2 regions of the Weizmannia sp. FSL W8-0676 genome follow, and region 1 is predicted to be linked to the other one. Evidence: riboswitches for the same ligand, from Rfam matches in the RefSeq annotation. Region 1 holds a riboswitch; the other holds the start of a gene.

The links. Region 1 has a riboswitch for S-adenosylmethionine ahead of NST20_RS12645 (5-methyltetrahydropteroyltriglutamate--homocysteine S-methyltransferase). Riboswitches for the same ligand answer to the same signal wherever they lie in the genome.
Region 2: linked by a shared signal. The riboswitch ahead of NST20_RS03820 (O-acetylhomoserine aminocarboxypropyltransferase/cysteine synthase family protein) and the one ahead of NST20_RS12645 (5-methyltetrahydropteroyltriglutamate--homocysteine S-methyltransferase) in region 1 are both predicted to bind S-adenosylmethionine.

Annotation. Positions count from the first base shown of each region.
Region 1 covers NZ_CP151954.1:2,558,011-2,561,532, reverse strand. The annotation lists gene NST20_RS12650 (OFA family MFS transporter) at 1-102, shown strand, start outside; gene NST20_RS12645 (5-methyltetrahydropteroyltriglutamate--homocysteine S-methyltransferase) at 206-1,309, opposite strand; SAM riboswitch class I at 1,448-1,550, opposite strand; gene NST20_RS12640 (Bax inhibitor-1/YccA family protein) at 1,702-2,337, shown strand; gene NST20_RS12635 (hypothetical protein) at 2,464-2,754, opposite strand; gene NST20_RS12630 (ribbon-helix-helix protein, CopG family) at 2,829-2,969, opposite strand; gene NST20_RS12625 (RNA-guided endonuclease TnpB family protein) at 3,057-3,522, shown strand, end outside.
Region 2 covers NZ_CP151954.1:811,612-815,133, reverse strand. The annotation lists gene NST20_RS03825 (homoserine dehydrogenase) at 1-94, opposite strand, end outside; gene NST20_RS03820 (O-acetylhomoserine aminocarboxypropyltransferase/cysteine synthase family protein) at 355-1,653, opposite strand; SAM riboswitch class I at 1,757-1,864, opposite strand; gene cls (cardiolipin synthase) at 1,963-3,408, opposite strand.

The DNA of each region.
Region 1 (3,522 bases):
GTCTCTTTTGCGATTACGCTTTTCATTAAATCGCCGGCTGAAGAAGCAGCCCACGCACACGGGGTTCGGGGGAATGTCAACCGTGCCCAGCATTCGCATTAAAGCAAGGGCTGTGTGCTTCGATCATGAACAAGCAGACAGGAAAGGGATTCGTGCCTCCATCATGATAAAAAACCCGCTGGCTGCCCCAGCGGGTTTTCCCGGTTTATCCCCAAATTTCCTTTGCGGTATCCACAATATATTTTACTTTGTCCCACTGCTGCTCTTCTGTTAAAAGATTGCCGTGGTGGGTGGAGGAGAAGCCGCACTGGGTGCTGATGCAAAGCTGTTCGAGCGGTACATACCTGGATGCTTCCCGAATCCGGTTTTTGATCAGCACTTTATCTTCAAGCTCTCCCTTTTTCGATGTAAAAATGCCAAGCACGACTTTCGGCCCGCCTTCCGGAATGTATTTCAACGGTTCAAACCCGCCGGAACGCTCATCGTCGTATTCAAGGAAAAACCCGTCTACTTTTTCATTTGCAAAGATTTTCGGGGCAATTTTATCATACGGACCTTCAAAAGCCCATTTCGACTGGTAGTTGCCGCGGCACAGATGGGTTGTGATGGTCAGATCATCCGGCTTGTCTTCCAGTACGCTGTTTGCTACATGTAAAGCGAGATCAATCAATCTTTCCCTTTCGAGCTCACTGTCTGCAAACGGCAGTTTCGGTGCACACAGGCCGGCAAGATAAACATCATCCAGCTGCAAGTAGCGGCAGCCGGCATCATAAAAAGCTTTGATCGCATCCCGGTAAGTTTGGATAATATCATTTGCGTATTCTTCAAGATCCGGGTAAATGTCTTCATTGCGGATTCCCGCATTGAAAAACTGATTCGGGCTTGGAATAGTCATTTTCGCAACCGCCCTGTCCCCGGCGATTTCTTTCAGCGCAATAAAATCTTTTATGTGCGGATGGTCCGGGTTAAAGGAGACTTTTCCGGTTACCCGGACGTCATAAGCTTCCGTTTCGATGCCGACAAACCGGTATCCATGGTTCGGCACGTATCCTTTTACCCCGTTTAAATGTTCCATGAAATCTGTATGCCAGAACCTCCGCCGGAATTCTCCGTCCGTTACCGCTTCGAGGCCGGCTTCAATTTGTTTGTCGACCAGGCGGCGGATTTCTTCATCTTCTATTGCACGCAAGTCTTCGGCCGGGATGGTTCCCGCTGCAAATTTTTCCCGCGCTTTCTTCAACCGGGCCGGGCGCAAAAAGCTTCCGACAATGTCTGCCCTGTACGGCGCTTTTGTTAATGTTTTTGTCATCATGATTCCCTCTTTCTGCATATTTTTTAAAACAGCTGCTGTGCGCAGAAAGAAATTGCTTTTAGCTGCATGGGCCCATTAAAAAAACCTCTTCGGCAATAAGAAGAGGTATGGATTGCAAAACAGAACCGTCCGCTCTTCTTATCTTCAAGCAATTGCTTTCTGGAATTGGCACAGTTCTTTAAAAAAGACCGCTGCCGAGGCTTCAAGGGGCCAGTCCCTCCACCTCTCTGGATAAGAATTTTAAATATTATTTAGTTTAAATACACTTTAAATGTTCCACCTATTTTTGTCAAGGGCATTCGCAAAATTTTTTAAAATGGGACGGAAAGATTGAAATCAGGGGCGATGTGAAAATATAATAGTAATAAGAAAAACAAAGGAGGGATTTTATGGAGGCCATACAATCAAGGTCTGTATTCCAGAAAGTGCTTGGCGTCTTTGCCGTTTCACTGCTGTTTGCAACGGCGGGTTTATATACGGGGAGATTCATTCCGCCTGCGCTTATGATGCCGCTGATGGTTGCAGAAATTGCAATGGTCATCGCCGCTTTCTGGTTAAGAAGGAAAAAGAGCGTCGGGTATATGTTCGTTTATGCTTTCACCTTTATTTCCGGTATTACGACATATCCGATTGTAGCTTATTATGCATCCCAGGCCGGTGCTGAGGTCGTCCTGCTCGCTTTTGGTTCCACGTTCGGCATTTTTGCCGTGATGGGTGTTATTGGGGCCGTTACCAAGAGGGATCTTGGCTTTTTAAGCACCGCATTGCTTGTCGCATTGTTGGCGCTGATCTTCATCGGAATATTCAGCATTTTCAGCCCGTTAACCTCAACCGGGATGCTCGCGTACTCCTTCATTGGCGCGATTGTTTTTTCCCTGTATGTTGTTTTTGACTTTAACCAAATGAAGCACCATGGCATTTCCGAGGAAATGGTCCCGCTTTTGGCTTTAAGCCTGTACCTTGATTTTATCAACCTGTTTATTTACATTTTGCAAATTCTCGGCATTTTGGGAAGAGACGATTGAGAAAAAAGAAAACGCCCGCCATTCACCGGCAGGCGTTTTCTTTTTCACATGTTGGATGTCAAACAAAACAATACGGTCTTTTTGCTCCCTTTCGGGGATGCGCGCTTCCCATGCTGCCCGGACCATTTATGCCAAATGCTGCTGCGCATCCGGCCCCATCAGCGATAAAAACAGCGCTTTCCGGTGGAGATGCTCTTTTCCATCGAGCGTCTGGATCGCATTTTCGCCAAACAACGTTTTTTGAATACGTTTTGGCACAGCCCCGTTTCGTTTGAATTTTTCCGGGTCATAAAACTTTTTGACTGCTTCCTCGCCGCTGATGCACACCGCTTTTTGCCCGAGCAGACGGGTTTCAAACAAAATTGCATGATAATCGTCCGTCCGGTTTTTAACGGCTTTCCGAAAGAAGTCTCCCATCCTCAAGGAATGTGAAGGTGCGAATCGCACCAATGAGTAGGTGGGAGATGAATTTCGGTTGGCTTTAGCCAAAGTTATTTTTCCAATCCTTTTCTCAACAATTCTAAGATTGCGGCTGTTCTAGTTGGAATCCCATTTTCTTTTTGATATTGCTCCAATTTTTCTAATATCGTCTTAGGCATATGAATTTCTACACGTTCTTTCTCTTCTCTCATGATTATCACCTCATATTGATTGTACGGATTTTTTACAATATAATCAATATATACGAAATTTTTTCGCACAAAGTGAGGTGAATTGATATGGCCAAGCAAAACAAAGCTTTCAAGTTTCGTTTGTTACCAAACAAAGAACAATCCGCATTATTAGCTAAGACATTTGGTTGTGTTCGCTTTGTCTACAATAAGATGTTAGCTGAACGCAAAGAAACGTATGAAAAGTTCAAGGATGATAAAGAATTGCTTAAAAAGCAAAAGTTTCCGACTCCTGCAAAATATAAAAGTGAATTTCCATTCCTAAAAGAAGTGGATTCTTTAGCTTTGGCAAATGCACAAATGAACTTACAGACTGCTTATAAGAATTTCTTTGAAGGAAATGCGGATTTTCCAAAGTTCAAAAATCGTAAAGCAAAACAATCCTATACAACTAATATGGTCAACGGAAATATTAAGCTAGAAAATGGTCATATCAAACTGCCAAAAATCAAAAAGCCAATAAAAATGAAACAGCATAGAGAGATACCTGCTGATTATAAAATCAAATCTTGCA
Region 2 (3,522 bases), 1.6 Mb from region 1:
TTTCTTTCAGCTGCTCCCGGTGGGTCCGGACGGCTTCATACACGCCCTGGCCGACCGTCCCGAAGCCGAGCAGCGCTGCTTTAATCACCCTCATTTATCCAAAAACCTCCCTGCAATATAGCGCTATTCGCCTCTGAAGCGTTTTGTTCATTTAAAACATCAAGCGGCCCGGCGGTCTCCGGTGCAGCCGGCACCCATAAGCTCCCGATCCGGAACAGGTGTGCAGGCCGTCCGTGCCGACAAAATTGTATAGTGGGATCAGCCCGGAACGGATCCCGTGCAAGTTTTCCGGATCGCCTGTTGGCATTCGCCGTGGCGGCCTTCGCACGAACCTGCCTGGCCCGTTACCTGCTTTTACCGGGCTGTAACGGCCGTCGCTTTTGTAATGGCTTGATCGAGGTCGGCTGTCAAATCTTCGACGGCTTCGAGCCCGACAGACAAGCGGATCAAATCACCCGTGACCCCTGACTTTTCCAGTTCTTCATCGCTCAGCTGCGAATGCGTAGTCGTTGCTGGGTGGATGATCAGCGATTTCGCGTCGCCGACATTCGCTACATGCGACCACAGCTTGATATTGTCGATCACGCGCCTCCCTGTTTCCCGGCCGCCTTTCACACCGAAGTTAACAATGGAGCCGTAGCCGCCGTTTAAATATTTTTGCGCCAGCTCATGGGACGGATGGTCTTCAAGGCCCGGATAATTGACCCATGCAACATCCGGATGGTTTTTCAGAAATTCCGCGACTTTCAACGCATTTTCGTTATGCCTTTCCACGCGCAAATGCAGCGTTTCAAGCCCTTGCAGGAATAAAAAGGCGTTGTCCGGGCTTAAAGCCGGCCCGAAGTCGCGCAAAAGCTGAACGCGAAGTTTTGTGGCGAACGCAGCCTGTGCCGTGTCGACGCCGTAGCGCAAGCCGTGGTAGCTCGGATCCGGTTCGCTGAAGTCCGGGAATTTCTCTGTGTTCCAGTCAAAATGCCCGCCGTCAACGGCAACACCGCCGATCGCCGTTCCGTGTCCGCCGATCCATTTTGTCGCCGAATGGACAACCACGTCCGCTCCCCATTTGATCGGATTCGAGCCATACGGAGAAGCAAACGTGTTGTCGACAATCAAAGGAATGCCGTTTTCATGGGCAACTTCCGCCACTTTTTCCACGTCGAGCACCTGCAGGCTTGGGTTGCCGATAATTTCCGCATACAATGCTTTCGTTTTCGGGGTGATCGCCTGGCGGAACGCTTCAGGGTCAGACCCGTCCACAAACTTGACGTTAATGCCGTATTTCGGCAATGTCACGGCAAACAAATTATATGTGCCGCCGTAAAGATTGCTGGCGGATACGATGTCGTCGCCCGCACGCACAATATTCAAAATGGAGAAGGCAATGGCCGCCGCGCCGGATGATAAACCGACAGCCGCCGTTCCGCCTTCCAGTGCGGCAACGCGTTTTTCAAACACATCCACAGTCGGATTGCCAAGGCGGGAATAAATGAAACCTTCTTTTGATAAATTGAAGACGCCCTCTGCATGTTCTGTATCCGGAAAAACGTAAGAAGTCGTCCGGTATACCGGCACGGCGCGCGAGCCTGTCGCCGGGTCCGGTTCCTGGCCCCCGTGCAGCAATAAAGTTTCCGGTTGTAATGATGATTGTGTCATTTTTAAATCCTCCTGGTTTTTTAAAATTTTCCTGCGAAAGATGGAAGAGGAAATGAAAAACCCTCTTCGTAAGGGAAGAGGGTTACAATGTATGTAAGTTCCTCCCTTATCTTTCAGACGCATGTCTGTAGGAATTAGCACCTTTTCAGGCAAATGCCTGAAGGTTGCCGGGCTTCGCAGGGCCTAGTCCCTCCGCCGCTCTCGATAAGAGTTTCTTTTCATAATTCAATTTTGAATGACTTATTGTTTAAGATTATAGAAGACCAATGGCAAACCGTCAACCTTTTTTTGAAAAATTTTCTTTTTCTTCTACAAAATTGGCGATAACAGCCGGGAAATGGACTCTTTAAACCGTACATAAAGCGGCCGGTTCTGGTAAACATGGAGCGTTAATTCGGTTGATTTGGCCATGTCGTCCCGGAAAATGCCGGCAAGTGTGCCGGAAAGCTCGCGGTCGTACAGCACGGCGTTCACTTCAAAATTGAGGCGGAAACTGCGCACATCAATATTGGCCGTGCCGACGGAAGCAATTTTCCCGTCTACGACAATCATTTTCGCGTGGATGAACCCATTTTGATAAATGTACACTTTGACGCCCGTTTTTAACAGCTGGCCGATGTTGGAAAGCGTCGCCCAGTAGACAAACATATGGTCCGGTTTATTTGGAATCATAATCCGGACATCCACTCCGGATAAAGCGGCAAGCGTCAGCGCGTTCAGGAGGCTGTCATCCGGAATAAAATACGGTGTTTGCAAATAAATATATTTTTTGGCGGAATTGATCATTTTAATATAGCTGTTTTTAATCTGCTCCCATTCGGAATCGGGGCCGCTTGAGACAATTTGGATATCGGTTTCCCCCTGCGGCGGGATGACCGGGAAATAACGTTCTTCATCTCTTACATCGTGCGGTGACGCCTGATTCCAGTCCAAAATAAAGCGGGTCTGCATGGCATAAACAGCGCTCCCGGCAATCCGTAAATGCGTGTCCCGCCAATAACCAAATTTTTTATTCAGGCCAAGATACTCATCCCCGACGTTAAAACCGCCGATATAACCGACCCGTCCGTCGATAATCGCCAATTTCCGATGGTTTCTGAAGTTGACGCGCAAATTAATGAGCGGGATACGGGCAGGAAAAAAGGACGCCACTTCCCCTCCGGCTTCAATCAGCGGCCGGAAAAATTTGCGGCGGAACAGCATCCGCGATCCCATATCATCATAAAGCAGCCGCACCTTTACGCCTTCTCTTGCTTTTTGGGACAGCAGTTCAATCAATTCATGGCCGAGACGGTCATTCCGGAAAATATAATATACAAGATGAATACTGTCTTTTGCATTCCGGATGTCTTCAAATAAAGCCTGGAATTTTTTCCTGCCGTCTGTGAAAATATCGACGTGATTGTCCTGGGAAAGGATCGCCCCGTCATTCATCAGCAGCATATAAACGAGATCCTTATACTGGGCTGTCCGCTCATCATGAAACGGAAACCGGTTTTCGCGCAGCAGTTCAATCTGCTGCTGGGAAATTTCCTTAATGCCGATCTTCTCCTGTACCTTCCAGTCAAAAATTTTCCGGCGGCTTAAATTTTGCCCGAATACCAAATACAGGATAAAGCCGGCAATCGGCAGGAATAGCAGCACCAAAAGCCAGGCCCAGGTTGCGCCGACATCCCGCCGTTCGAGGAAAATAACGGTTCCTGCCAGAATAAAATTCAAAAGAAACAAGATAACCAATAGTACCGTTACAATCATTGCGTTCTCCTTTTCGTACACCCTTTGTTCCTGTTGTAGGTTTGTTCCCGGCCGGTATCCGGGAACACGGTGAAGTGTTTTGAAATTGATATAGGATATGTTTGCGCAGCAAAA